One region of the Mesorhizobium sp. M1428 genome, then DNA from elsewhere that is predicted to be linked to it. Evidence: riboswitches for the same ligand, from Rfam matches in the RefSeq annotation. Region 1 holds a riboswitch; the other holds the start of a gene.

Region 1 (7,282 bases):
TCTCGTCGAGGCCAGCGACCCAGCCGCTGCGGATGTAGTCGGTCAGCGAGCGGTCCTTGTCGATCGAAACACCGTCAAAGCGGATTGCCATGTCGCCCGGGCCTGTCGCCGTCACCGCCGCCGCCGAATTGTCGATGATAAAGCCGTTAGGCACCGAGAACGACACGCCGAGGCCAGGATGCAGGAAGGTTTCACCGCGCACATAGCCTTCCTCCGGCGTGTCGCCGTAAAGCAGCCCGTCTACGCCGGCAAGGAATGAATCGCGGTCGCGCGACCCGACACCGGGCGCGCCGAACTGGCGGGCGTGGCGCTGCGCGAGATCGATACGCTGCGGCGTGTTGGGGTGCGTCGCCAGGAAGTCGAGGCTGGCGTCGGTGGCGCCGCTGATCGAGCGGAAATCGGTATAGGCCGACATCGACTGCAGGAAGCGGCCGGCGGCGTAGGGGTCGAAACCGGCTTCGCCGATCGACTTGATGCCGATGGCGTCGGCCTCCAGCTCCTGATTACGCGAGAACTGGGCCAGCCTCAGCTTGCCGCGGATCAGCGCCGCCTTGGCCGTCGGGTTGTCGCCGAGCACGTCCGAAACGACCTTGGTCGCCAACCCCTCTTCCGCTTCCAGCTGCTGGCGCTGCAGGCCGTGGTTAGCCGTAACGTGGCCCATCTCATGCGCAATGACGGCGGCAAGCTCGGCCGAATCGTTGGCCAACGCCAGCAGGCCGCGGGTGATGTAGAGATAGCCGCCCGGCAGCGCGAAGGCATTGACGTTGGGCGAGTTGAGGATGGTGATGCGGTAGGTCTGGGTCGGGTTGGCCGACACCACGGTCAGTCTGCCCACGATCTTGGCCACCATGCGCTCGAGCTTGGGGTCAGAATACTCACCGCCATAGGTGGCAAGGATGCGCGGGTGCTGCGCCTTCGCCAGTTGGGCGAGCTTGCTGTTGGCGGCGACATTGTCGACCGTGATCGGCTTGTCGGAGGGCTGGAAGCCCGATTCCTGCACGTCGGGAGGCGTGAACATCTGGCAGCTTGCCAGCGCCAAGGCAAGACCGGCCAGCGCCAGAAAGCGAGCCAGCGGTTTCACCCTCCGATTGTCGATGCCGGTCGGCAGATCGGCTTCCTTTCAAGTCCTGGGACGTGACCGCGAAAATCGGGCGCGATTTCCGGAAAGCATCACGCGCAAAATCAAGTGCTACGGCGTCCTTCGTGCGTCCGACAGATACGAGGCAGCAAGGGCAAATCACGGTCTAAGCCGGACCAACTCCTGGCGGACCTAGCCACACTACCTCGACCATGGCAAGCAAGCGCCGCTTCGCCTTGCGCCGGTTTGACCATAAATTATGTCCGCTTCCGGGCAACATCTCGTGATCCAGCCGCAAACGGACCCGAGCCGATATAGCGTCGGAATGCCTCCGGTCCAGCCTCGACGAAAAAATCGGCGGCGGCGCCCGTCGCGGCAACCGTGCCACCATCCAGGAAAACCATGTTTTGGCCGATACGGCGCGCATCGTCCGGCTGGTGCGTGACGAACAGCACCGTCATGCGCTGCTCCGAATGGACGTCGGCCACCAGGTCGAGCATGTCGTCGCGCAGTGCCGGTCCCAGCGAAGCGAACGGCTCATCGAGCAACAGCACCGGCCGGTCGCGCACCAGGACCCGGGCGAGTGCGACCCGCTGCCGCTCGCCGCCGGAGAGTTCGCGCGGCAGCCGGCTTTCCTTGCCGGAAAGGCCGACGCGCTTCAGCGCTGCGGAGATTGCGGCGCGGTCAGCCTCGCTCAGCCTGAGCGAAGGCGAACGGCCGAGCCCGACATTCTGCTCGACGGATAGATGGGCAAACAGGTTGTTTTCCTGGAACACCATCGATACCGGCCGCGCTGAAGGCGGCGCAGTGCTGACGTCGGCGCCGCCGATCAGCACGCGGCCCGACCGCGGCGCCTCGAAACCGGCCACCAGATTGAGTAGCGTCGACTTTCCCGACCCGCTCGGCCCCATGATGGCGGTGATTTCCGACGGCGGGAAATCGACATCGAATGTAAGCGGCGTTTCACCATAGCTGAACGAGACCTTGTCGAGCCGCACGGCTGCGCCTTTTTCCACCGAAATGGACCGTTCCGGGCTGATCGGCATCATGATTTCTCCCTCCTTCCCAGCCAGTCCGCGGCCAGCACCAGCGCCAGGCAGACAAGGCCGAGCAGCAGCGCCAGCCCGGCCGCATCCTCGGTGCGGTAACTGCCCATGCGCGCCAGCAGCAGATAGGGCAAGGTCTGCACGGAATCGCTGCCGAACAGCGCAATGACGCCGAGATCGCCGAGCGACAGCGCCATGGCGAAAGCAAAGCCGGTGGCTAGCGGCCGCCGCAGCGACGGCCAGTCGACCAGCCGCAACCGGTTCCAGCCCGAGATACCAAACTGTGCACAGAGCCGTTCGTGGCGTTCGCTTGCCGCGTCATAGGCAGGGCGGATGGCGCGGATGGCGAACGGCATCGCCATCACCGCATTGACCGCAACGACCATGACGGGGGCGATCGCAAAGACATCGCTGACGGTGCGCAAGAGCAGGAACCAGCCGGCGCCGATGACAATGGGCGGCACCACCAGGACGAACCCCGCACCGGTGTCGGCCAGATGTTCGAGCAGTGTCCGCCGGCCTGTCCGCCGGGTGAGCGCCAGCGCCCGGCGCGCCATGACCAGCGACAGCGACAACGCCACAGAGAGCATCGCCGACAGGAGGGAGAGCACGCCACTGGTCGCCGTCGCTTGCCGCACCGCGCTCTCGCCGGCCAGGCGGCCGAGATCGGCGCCAAGCCCGGCTGCCAGCGTCGCCGCCATCGGCCCGGCGACAAACAGCAATGCCAGCCCGATCACCAGCGCGTTCAGCACGGTCTCGGCCGCACCGGCTGAAAAATACCGGCGCGGCGCCACCGGCAGATTGGCGTCGCCGGTCACATTGGCGCCGAGCCGCGTCAGTGCCAGCACGACCACGAAGGTCAGCGCAATTTGCAACAAGGTCAGCGTCACCGCCCGCGCCGGGTCGAAGTCGAAACGCAGCGCCTGGTAGATGGCAACCTCCAGCGTCGTCGCGCTGGGTCCGCCGCCGAGCGTAAGCACGATGGTGAAGGAGGTGATGCACAGCATGAAAACGAGCCCGGCGATGCCCGGCAGGGCCGCACGCAGCGGCGGCCATTCGATCAGCCGAAAGGCCGGCGCAGCGCCCATGCCAAGCTGGCTCGCCAGCCGCCATTGGTTGGCCGGCACGGTCTGCAATGCTTCCAGGAACAGCCGCGTTGCCAGCGGCAGGTTGAAGAAGACATGGGCAACGAGGATGCCCGACAGGCCGTAGATGCCGGGCCAGCTCTGGCCGCCTAGCGCGCCCAGCGTGCCGGCAAAATACCCGGCACGGCCGTAGAGCGCCAGGACACCGAGTGCGGCAACAATGGCCGGCAGCGCCAGCGGCAGAGCGAAAAGCTGCAGGATAAAGCCTCGCCCGAGAAACTGTGGATGCCGCGACAGGGCGCGCGCGACGAACAGCGCCGGTGCAACGGAGAGCAGGGTCGAAAGGACTGCCTGCCAGAGCGTGAAACGGGCGACGCGCAAGAGATAGGAATCGAAAGCGGAGGCGGCGCCGGACGGGTCGCGTGTGGCTTCGACGACCAGCCCGGCGAATGCCCCGCCGATCAGCAGCGCGATGGCGGCGAGCGCGACGACGCCGGCAGTGACGCGGGAGTCAGGACGGCGAGCCTGCATTTCGCGCTACCCAGCTTGACGATGGGTGCGGTTGAGGTCGGGAACGAACACCATATGGAATCCTACTTGCTCATCGCCGCAAGCCACTCATCGACCCAGGCCTTGCGGTTGGCCGCGACTTCCTCCGGGCTGAACAGCAAGGTCTTGGTCGGTTTGACAAGCTTGTCGAACGCCGGGTTGAGCGGCTTGTCGGTCTTGCCGGCCGGGAACATCCAGTTGGTTTCGGGAATGACATCCTGGAATTTCGGTCCGGTCATGAAGGCAATGAACTTTTCCGCCAGCGGGTTCTTCGCGCCCTTGGTGGTGATCCCCGCAACCTCGATCTGCAGATATTCGCCCTCCTCGAAGGACGCCGCCTGGTAGCGCTCGGTGTTTTCGGCGACCATGTGGTAGGCCGGCGAGGTGGTGTAGGACAGCACCATCGGCGCCTCACCCTTGGTGAACAGGCCGTAGGCCTCGCTCCAGCCTGGCGTCACCGTCAGCACCTTCGCCTTGAGCTTGGCCCAGGCTTCGGGCGCCTTGTCGCCATAGACCGACTTGACCCACAACAGCAGGCCAAGGCCCGGCGTCGAGGTGCGCGGATCCTGGATGACGATCTTGTCGCCGGCATCGCCCTCGACCAATTCCCTGAGGCTTTTCGGCGGGCTCTTCAGTTTTTCGGTATCGTAGACGACGGCGAAATAGCCATAGTCGAACGGCACGAAAATATCGTCGCTCCAGGCTCCCGGGACGCTGACGCCCGACACGGCGCCGTGCGGCGAAAACAGGCCGGTTGCCTTGGCGTCCGCCGTCAAATTCGTGTCGAGGCCAAGCACGATATCGGCCTTGGTCGCGGCGCCTTCCAGCTTCACACGGTTGAGCAGCGCGACGCCGTCGGCGACCGAGACGAATTCAACGACGCAGCTGCATTCGGCCTCGAAGGCCTTCTTCACAGCCGGTCCCGGACCCCAATCGGCGGTGAAGCTTTCATAGGTATAGACCGTCAGCTTATCCTGTGCCGATGCCTGCCCCGGCAGGGCGAGCGCGGATGCCGCAAACAGGACAATTGAGACAAGAGAGTGGAAAAAACTGCGCATCGGCGCCTCCTTCGTTCGCGTTGAAAGGAATTGAGGCGTCGGGCTGTCCGAAACGTCTAATCCCTCCGCCGGTACAAACCGGATCAGGTTCAGCGGGTTGGCAGTCTTGCCTCTCAGCCGGTCCGCGAAAATCGCGTCCGGCACCCCGTTAGAGCGTTGCGACACATAGGCCCGGCCGAAGTGCTGCGCAAGCGGAAGTTTGCCGGGCATCCAAAGCCCAGCCTTCCGTTTCGTCTGCCGTTTCATCTTCCGTTTCCGGGGCAGGGCTGGTAAGGGCCACGAGATATGAGCACATTCACCATCCTGCTTGGCGGCGATCTCATCCGCACGCCGCTGCTCGACCGCCAGGTCGAAGGCTCGCGCGTCATCGCTGCGGATGCCGGCATCGGCCATGCCCGCATGCTGGGCCTGAGGCCGGAACTCTGGGTCGGCGATTTCGATTCGGTGCCTGCCGATTTGCCGGAGGATCTGGCGGCCGTGCCACGGCAGGTGTTTCCCGCCGAAAAGGACAAGACCGACGGTGAACTCGCTATCGCCGCCGCACTCGAACGCGGTGCGACCAGCCTTGTGCTCGCAGGCGCCTTCGGCGGCAAACGCACCGATCACATCTTCCTGCATCTGGCGCTGAGCATCCGGCTGGCGGAAGGCGGGACGGAAGTGCTTTTGACCAGCGGCGCACAGGAAGGCATTCCGTTGCTGCCGGGAAAGGCTCGCTTCGACTATGCCGACGGCACACTGTTTTCGGTGCTCGGCTTCTCCGATCTCGCCGGCCTGAGCGTCACCGGTGCCAAATGGCCGCTCGACCATGTCGAGGTCGCGTTCGGCTCGTCGCTGACCATTTCCAACGAGGTCAGGGGCCGGCTGGAAATCGCGCTGGCCAGCGGCCGCGCGCTGCTGCTCGCGCATCCTTTTCCCCTACCTGAAAGCTGACATGGCGCCGCCGCTTCTCAATCTCGACGGGATAAAGCTGACCTTCGGCGGCACGCCGCTGCTCGACGGTGCCGCCCTGACGGCCTCTGCTGGCGACAAGATCGCCCTGGTCGGCCGCAACGGCTCGGGCAAGTCGACGCTCCTCAAGATCGCCGCCGGGCTGATCGAGCCGCAGGACGGCGAAGTCTTCCGCCAGCCTTCGGCGACCGTCCGCTACTTGCCGCAAATTCCCGACATGGAAGGTTTTGCGACCGTCCGCGCCTATGTCTCGGCAGGGCTCGGACCCGCCGACGATCCCTACCGCGCCACCTATCTGATGGAGCATCTCGGCCTGACCGGCGAGGAGCGGCCGAACGACCTCTCCGGCGGCGAGGCGCGGCGCGCCGCCCTCGCCCGCGTCATGGCGCCGGAGCCCGACATTCTCCTCCTCGATGAGCCGACCAATCATCTTGACCTTTCGGTTATCGAATGGCTGGAGGAGGAGCTTGCCCGCACCTCCTCGGCACTGGTCGTCATCTCGCATGACCGTCGTTTTCTCGAGCGCGTGTCGCGCGCCACAATCTGGCTCGACCGCGGCCAGACCCGCCGTCTCGACAAGGGCTTTGCCTTTTTCGAGGAATGGCGCGACACGGTGCTGGAGGAGGAAGAGCGCGAGCAGCACAAGCTCGGTCGCCAGATCGTGCGCGAGGAGCACTGGCTGCGCTATGGCGTGACAGCACGGCGCAAGCGCAACATGCGCCGGCTCGGTGAGTTGCAGACCATGCGCCAGCGCTTTCGTGGTCATCGCGGCGCCGAGGGTGCGGCGACGATGACAGCCAGCGACGCCGCCGAATCCGGCAAGCTGGTGATCGAAGCCAAGAACATCGAGAAGAGCTTTGGCGATCTGACTGTGGTCAAGGGATTCTCGACCCGCATCCAGCGCGGCGATCGCGTCGGCCTGGTCGGGCCGAACGGCGCCGGCAAGACGACGCTGTTGAAGATGCTGACCGGCGAATTGAAGCCGGACGCAGGCACGGTGCGGCTCGGAACCAATCTGGAGATCGCCACGCTCGACCAGAAGCGCGAGGCCGTCGATCCGCAGGAGACACTGGCGCAGTATCTCACCGACGGTCGCGGCGAGAACCTCGTCATCAATGGCGAGCAGCGCCACGTCGTCTCTTACATGAAGGACTTCCTGTTCAAGCCGGAACAGGCGCGCACGCCGGTGCGCGAGCTTTCGGGCGGCGAGCGGGCACGGCTGATCCTCGCCCGCGTCTTGGCGCGGCCGGCAAACCTGCTTGTGCTCGACGAGCCGACCAACGACCTCGACATGGAGACGCTGGAACTGCTGCAGGAATTGGTCGCCGGCTTTGCCGGCACGGTGATCCTGGTCAGCCACGATCGCGATTTCCTCGACCGCACCGTGACCAGCATCATCGCGCCGGATGGCGACGGCCGCTGGATCGAATATGCCGGCGGCTATTCCGACATGCTGGCGCAGCGCGGCGGCACCAGGCTGGATGACCGCAAGGCGCGGCCGAAGGTAGAGACCAGCGA
Region 2 (7,282 bases), on a different contig from region 1:
TGACCGAGATGCACGAAGTCGCAGCCTTCCTCGATGGCCAGTCGCCAGTAATCATTGATGATGAGCTGGCACCGGTATCGAGCGCACAAGGCCTGTGCTGTGCGGATCTCAGCGCGCAATCCGGCTTCGTCCATGGTCTTGATGCGAAGCTGCACCAGCTTGACGCCGAGCGGCACCAGCCGCTCGATCCAGGCTGCACTATCGACGATCAGATAGAAGGGATCGAGCTTCATGAAAAAACTGCCCTGCCGATCGTCGGCGTCGATGGCACGGCGACGTCGCGCGGTTCGAGCATTCCCGAACAGAAAGCCTCACGACCGGCCTCGACCGCCTTGCCGAAAGCACGCGCCATGCCGACCGGATCGGCCGCCTTGGCGACCGCCGTGTTCAGGAGCACGGCGTCAAAGCCGAGTTCCATGACGGTCGCCGCATGCGACGGTCGCCCGAGGCCTGCATCCACAATCAGCGGGACGCCAGGGAAATGTCCGCGCATCGAGCGCAGCGCCGTAATGTTGACCGGGCCGAGGGCCGAACCGATCGGTGCGCACCACGGCATCCAGACCTTGCAGCCCGCCGCAAGCAGCCGCTCGGCGACAACAAGGTCGTCGGTGGTATAGGGAAATACCGCAAAGCCGTCCTCGGACAGGATGCGGGCGGCTTCGACCAGGCCGAACACATCAGGCTGCAGCGTGTCGTGGTTGCCGATCACTTCGAGCTTGATCCAGCTCGTCCCGAACACTTCGCGCGCCATTTTCGCGGTTGTGACCGCTTCCTTGACGGAGTGGCAGCCTGCCGTGTTGGGAAGGACTCTCGTGCCAAGCGAGCGGATCAGCGACCAGAATTTTTCGCCGGCCCTGCCGCCCGCCATCTCGCGGCGCAAGGAGACGGTCACCACCGAGGTGCCCGATGCGCTAACCGCATCGGCAAGAATGGCCGGCGAAGGATATTGAGCCGTGCCGAGAAGCAGCCGCGAGCAAAGCGCCGTTCCAAGAAGATCGAACATGCTAGCCTCCCTGCATGGGTGAGAGGATTTCGATCCGGTCGCCGTCGCTCAACTGGAACTCCGCCCGGTTGGCTTTGTGCACCAGGTCGCTGTTGACGGCGGTCGCCAGCCAATCGCCCTCATAGTCGAGAACGGCAAGCAGCTCGGCCAGCGTGGTGGCGGCAACCTCATGCGCTTCGCCGTTGACCATCAATTTCATGGGCAAGCTCCTTGGTTCTGTCTTGACTGAAAACCAGGTCGGCAGCCTGGCGCGCCATGGCGGGGGCGAGGAGAAAGCCGTGACGATAGAGCCCGTTGATCGCTATGATCTCGCCGTTCGTTTCGACGCGCGGCAGGTTGTCGGGAAAGGCCGGACGGACGCCGACACCGGTTTCAACGATCTCGGCCTCGCCAAAGGCCGGATGGAGGGCATAGGCGGCACCCAGCAGCTCCATCATCGAACGAGCCGTCACCGGTCCCGTGGACCGGCTCTCAATCATCGTCGCGCCAATCATGAAACGGTGGTCGGTGCGTGGCACCGCATAAAGCGGAAAGCGCGGATGGAGCAGCCTGACCGGGCGCGACAGTGAGATATCAGGTGTGCGCAGGATCAGCATCTCGCCGCGAACGCCGCGCAGCCTGTCATTGGCTGCTGCCATTCCCGTGCAGTCGATCTGACGATCGAACCCGGAAGCACGCCGGACGTCAGCGCAGAAGTGGAATTCGACGCCCATCGCCGCCAGCCTGTCATGAAGTGCCGCCATCGCCTGACGCGGGTCGAGATGGGCTTCGTCGGGGAAGAGCAGTCCGCGGCGGAAGCGGCCGGCGAGGTCGGGCTCGAGCAACACGATTTCATCTTCATCGACACGCCGATGACCCGAGGTGCGGCTGGCGAACCGGTCGAGCTCGCCCGCATCACGCGGCGCGGCCACGGCCAGTGTTCCGGCCCGTGTCACGTGACCCGGCAGTACCGCATCCCACCAGTCGGCGGCATCGCGTCCGAGATCCAGCACTGGCTGCTCGGCGCTTTCACGCTCGCACCATGGCGCCAGCATGCCGCCGGCGAACCACGACGCATTGCCGCCAACGGTATGTGTTATCTCGGCAACGGTCACCGTCGCGCCACGTGTGGCGAGCTCGAAAGCTGCGGTGAGGCCGGCGACACCGGCCCCCTTGACCAGGACCCTCATGATCGCTCGCGCGCCTCTCGCAGGAGCGGCGCGCCGGTCTCGTCCGCGGGCACGTAGAGATCGCCGCCTTCGCGATATTTCGCCGCCATGGCCACCATCCCCTCCTTCTGCGCCTCGGCGCGAATGTCGTGGGAGATGCGCATGGAGCAGAATTTCGGGCCGCACATCGAGCAGAAATGTGCCACCTTGTGCGCTTCCTTGGGCAAGGTCTGGTCGTGGAAGGATCTTGCGGTTTCGGGATCGAGCGACAGGTTGAACTGGTCCTCCCAGCGGAACTCGAAGCGCGCGCGGGAAAGGGCGTCATCCCTGACTTTCGCCGCCGGATGCCCCTTAGCCAGGTCGGCGGCATGGGCCGCAATCTTGTAGGTGATCACGCCGGTCTTGACGTCATTGCGGTCGGGAAGACCGAGATGCTCCTTCGGTGTGACGTAACAGAGCATGGCCGTGCCGAACCAGCCGATCATGGCGGCGCCAATGCCTGAGGTGATGTGGTCGTAACCCGGCGCTATGTCCGTCGTCAGCGGCCCCAGCGTGTAGAAAGGCGCCTCGTCGCAGACAGCGAGCTGCTTGTCCATGTTCTGCCTGATCTTGTGCATGGGCACGTGGCCGGGCCCCTCGATCATCACCTGGCAATCCTTCGCCCAGGCGATCTTCGTCAGCTCGCCGAGCGTTTCCAGTTCGGCGAATTGCGCCGCGTCGTTGGCGTCGGCAATCGAGCCCGGACGGAGCCCGTCGCCGAGCGAAAAGGACACGTCATAGGCCCGGCAGATGTCGCAGATCTCCGCGAAACGCTCGTAAAGGAAGCTTTCCCGGTGATGGTGCAGGCACCATTTGGCCATGATCGAGCCGCCGCGCGAGACAATGCCCGTGACCCGGGCGACGGTCAGCGGGATGTAATGCAGCCGCACACCGGCATGGATGGTGAAGTAGTCGACGCCCTGTTCGGCCTGCTCGATCAGCGTGTCTCGATAGACCTCCCAGCTCAAATCCTCGGCGATGCCGCCCACCTTCTCCAGCGCCTGGTAGAGCGGCACCGTGCCGATTGGCACCGGCGCATTGCGCAGGATCCATTCGCGGATGTTGTGGATGTTGCGGCCGGTCGACAGGTCCATCACCGTGTCGGCGCCCCAGCGGATCGCCCACACCATTTTTTCCACTTCCTCTGCCATCGAGGAGGTGACCGCCGAGTTTCCGATATTGGCGTTGATCTTCACCAGGAAATTGCGGCCGATGATCATCGGCTCGCTCTCGGGATGATTGATGTTGGCGGGAATGATCGCGCGTCCGCGCGCAACCTCGTCGCGCACGAACTCCGGCGTGACGAAGCCGGGGATAGCGGCACCGAAGGCCTCGCCGTCGCGCTCAAGCTTGCCGCGCAGCATCTCGCGGCCAAGGTTCTCGCGGATGGCGACGAACTCCATCTCGGGCGTGACGATGCCGGCACGCGCATAGGCAAGCTGGGTCACCGCCTTGCCTGCCTTGGCCCTGAGCGGCCGGTTGCGAATGGGAAATTCCGGCGTCAGGCGCTCACCGGTCACAAATCCGTTGTCCTCCGGCCGCACGTGGCGGCCGTCATAGGCCTCGACATCGCCGCGCGTCATGATCCATTCGTCGCGAAGCCGGGCAAGACCGTTTTCGATGCTGGTTTCGACAGTCGGGTCGGTATAGGGGCCGGACGGATCGTAGACGGTGACGGGCGGCTCGCCGGCCGTCGGATGCACGGAGATTTCGCGCATCGGCACCCTGATCTGCGGGTGGATGGCACCGGGCTTGTGGATTTTCCGCGAGGCGGGCAGCGGTCCCGTCGAGACGGCGGGAGTGAGGGCATTCATCTTGAGGCTCCTTTGCTCATGCATTGGAGACCCAGTTCTGTGCCGGAAGGATGAAAAGACGCTTCTGTCGACCTGCCGAAACAGGACCTCGGGCGTAAACTCCCGCAAAGCGCTTGCACCGTCCCTACGCCAGTATGAACTGGATCAGGTTCAACGGGTCACTGCGCCGCGAAAGCAAGCAGTATCTCAGCCCCTTGCCGGGACTCCCCTGGTGAATGCGCCAGGTTGGACGGGACGTCTCCGGTTTGTCAAGCGCGTTCTGGCCGCGGCTGATCGGCGGCTGGTCAGACCGTGCGGAAAAAATCGCGCATGTCTCGGCGACAAGTCAAGCGTGGGAGATGAAGGCAGGGACAAGGGAATCGCAAACCGTTGGACTAAAAATCGATCCTCATGATCACGCCTTCAATGGGCACCAAAGGTTTGCGCGTAGATCGCCTCGATTCTTCCTGCCTCGTCACTGGTCAGCGCGGCGAATTCCTTTTCGCGCGCGCGGTTCGATAGATGTCCATCATTCTGGTGAAGAAAACGGAAGAGCAAATCGGTCAGCCGCTCGGGCATGTCGATAAAGGCATCCACCTGCTGCCGGAATTGATCGTAGCGCTGCAGAAATGCGGTTTCCTCGGGAAGGTCCCGTTCGATCGTCCGCTGAACGCAGTCATAGAGGAATTCGGCGTGCGGGGTCGCATCGAAGAACCGGTAGAAATCACCGGTGTCATTCAGCACCCGGACGTTGAATTGCGGCGTCGGTTCCCATTCCACCAACGGCAGAAGGCGCTGCGAATAGCTCTCGAGCACGCCCCTGTACTCGTTGATCTGGTCCAGGATCGCGGCCGAGACGGGAAAGACCACTCCCGGCGGATTGAAGCCGCGCGTGGCAAGGACGTGGTGGATTAGGTAGCGGTGAATGCGGCCGTTTCCGTCCTCGAACGGGTGGATGTAGACAAAGCCGAAGGCGAGGATTGCGGCGGCTATGATTGCATCAAGGCTTTGCGCGGGGCCCTGATCGAAGGCCGCCATTCCATCGATTAGCCGCGGCAGGTCCTCGGGCCGAGCGCTGATGTGATCGGGCAGGGGCGTGCCGTTGTCTCGGTCATGCTCACCGACGAAACCTCCTTCTTTTCGGAAGCCAAGTCTTACGAAACGGGCGTCGCCAAGTACAATTTTTTGCAGACGTAGCAGCTCATCGCGATCGATCGGCCAGCGGCCGGCTTCGCCGATGGCGCGGCCCCAGCGCTGGATGCGATCTTGCGGCGGGCGCTCGCCCTCGATCGCATAGCTTGATCGCGAGTCTTTGAACAAAAGAAAGGCGGCGGTCCGAGCAAGGAGGTCGCGCGGCACCTCCGCCACGATTGCCTCCGCGCGCCGCGGCAGTTCAAGGCCGATGAATTTTTCGAGGGTCTTGGTTCGGAACACCAGCGGGCAGAACTCAGGCGTGCCGGGGAGATTGTCCCTTATGCGGTAGCGCGAAGCGGTCTTCTCGAATCCGGGCCACTGCAGCTCGGGATCGACAACCGGAACGTATCGTCCGGCCGCCGCGTCCGGCAGATCGAGACGTGTGCCCGTCAGCCATTCATATAGAAACCAGATGCGGCGGGCATAACTGCCTGTGGGGCTTTCACGGACGAGCGCCTCGATCGGTGCGGAACCGGTCACCTGGAACAGCCGTTTGAGGACGGCAAGGTCGAGCCCCTCGTACTTGAGCGCGAAGGTCAGGTGGCCTTCGAGTGTTGGATGTGGGGCATGGCGGGGCGTCATGATCCGCCAGCCATCCCGTGCGGTAATGCGATGATGCTCGCCAGTGGCCGACAGGGTCCGGGGCAAGGGCACGGCGAGCTCGTAGGCTCCGATCAGGGCGCTGTACCCGGCCGGGGTCACCATCTCCGGAAGGCGGATTTCCTGAAAAACGATAACAGGACCTGAAAATTGGTGCTTCTGCGCCACAGGCATGAAAAGGGGAACCTTTCATCGAAGTTTGGTGCGAAATCAGCCAAATACTATGAAAAACAATTCTATCTCATGAAAATTGATGCTGCAAGCCGACTTTTCCGAAAACCGATCCTGAAGGCGGCGGTGATCCGTCTGCATGGCTCGGCCGGAAAGCGATCGTCGCGCGCCGGCCAGCGCAATGATGTTCCCATCGGAAATAAGCGTACACCGCCAAACCGCAATCAGTTCCGCGGCGCTAGCATGCGGTCGCCGGCATCTATGCGTTGCCTTACAGCTGTGGCCTCGTGTTCAGTCATTGCCTAGTTTTTCGCCACAATGCATTTCGGTACGCCTTGGGACCTGAGATCGATTCTGAACGTGAATCACGCTGTTGCGGTAGTCAAACCGTTCGAGCTGAAGCACATCCCTTGAGACCACCACCACGCTGATTGCTCAAAACCATCACAACAAGGGTACTGCGAAACTCGGCCGAAGCAGCAGAAAATTGGGGGCCTTTAGCCCTTGCTTTGAAGCGCTTCGCAATGCACCAACTTTTCCGATGCAGTTTGATTTTGGCCTTCGCACCTGCACAAAACTATGCAAAACCGTTGACCGCTTAAGCCTGACGCAGGGAAAACGTGCCGATGAGTGTGGCGGTAGAAACGAAGGCGTTGACGACGCCGGACATCGCGGCCAGCAAGGGCAAGGATCCGGTCGTCTGCTTGACCGCCTACACCACACCCATTGCGCAGCTCGTCGACAGATATTGCGACGTCGTGCTGGTCGGCGACAGTGTCGGAATGGTGCTTCACGGTCTGCCCTCGACCCTCGGCGTCACGCTCGACATGATGATCATGCATGGCAAGGCCGTGCGACGCGGTCTTGAGCGCGCGTTGATGGTCGTTGACATGCCATTCGGCTCCTATGAAGAAGGCCCCGAACATGCCTTTCGCAACGGCGCGCGGCTCATGGCGGAAACCGGATGCGCCGCCCTCAAGCTGGAGGGCGGCGAGAGCATGGCCGAGACGATCCGCTTTCTCACTGCTCGCGGAATTCCCATCATGGCCCACGTCGGGCTGACGCCGCAATCGGTCAATGTGTTCGGCGGCTATAAAGTCCAGGGCAGGGGCGTAGACGGCGACAGGATTTTTCGCGACGCCATTGCTGTTGCCGAGGCCGGGGCGTTCAGCATAGTGCTGGAAAAGGTCACGGAGCCGCTCGCACGGAGAATAACCGAGAGAGCCACAATTCCCACGATCGGGATCGGTGCCTCGGACGCCTGCGATGGGCAGATCCTTGTGATCGACGACATCCTGGGCATGTACACTGGTTTTCGGCCGAAATTCGTCAAG

Evidence for each region. Region 1 has a riboswitch for thiamine pyrophosphate ahead of thiB (thiamine ABC transporter substrate binding subunit). Riboswitches for the same ligand answer to the same signal wherever they lie in the genome.
Region 2: another riboswitch for thiamine pyrophosphate. It lies ahead of thiC (phosphomethylpyrimidine synthase ThiC); the one in region 1 lies ahead of thiB (thiamine ABC transporter substrate binding subunit).

What each region holds. Positions count from the first base shown of each region.
Region 1 covers NZ_JAMYKT010000013.1:32,842-40,123, forward strand. Annotated here, with positions in the region: gene NKG60_RS19100 (M48 family metalloprotease) at 1-1,081, opposite strand, end outside; gene thiQ (thiamine ABC transporter ATP-binding protein) at 1,336-2,127, opposite strand; gene thiP (thiamine/thiamine pyrophosphate ABC transporter permease) at 2,124-3,740, opposite strand; gene thiB (thiamine ABC transporter substrate binding subunit) at 3,803-4,816, opposite strand; TPP riboswitch at 4,860-4,974, opposite strand; gene NKG60_RS19120 (thiamine diphosphokinase) at 5,102-5,746, shown strand; gene NKG60_RS19125 (ABC-F family ATP-binding cassette domain-containing protein) at 5,748-7,282, shown strand, end outside.
Region 2 covers NZ_JAMYKT010000015.1:125,942-133,223, forward strand. Annotated here, with positions in the region: gene NKG60_RS21515 (thiamine phosphate synthase) at 1-233, opposite strand, end outside; gene NKG60_RS21520 (thiazole synthase) at 230-1,003, opposite strand; gene thiS (sulfur carrier protein ThiS) at 1,005-1,202, opposite strand; gene thiO (glycine oxidase ThiO) at 1,171-2,172, opposite strand; gene thiC (phosphomethylpyrimidine synthase ThiC) at 2,169-4,004, opposite strand; TPP riboswitch at 4,108-4,224, opposite strand; gene NKG60_RS21540 (Fic family protein) at 4,407-5,951, opposite strand; gene NKG60_RS21545 (hypothetical protein) at 5,928-6,254, shown strand; gene panB (3-methyl-2-oxobutanoate hydroxymethyltransferase) at 6,575-7,282, shown strand, end outside.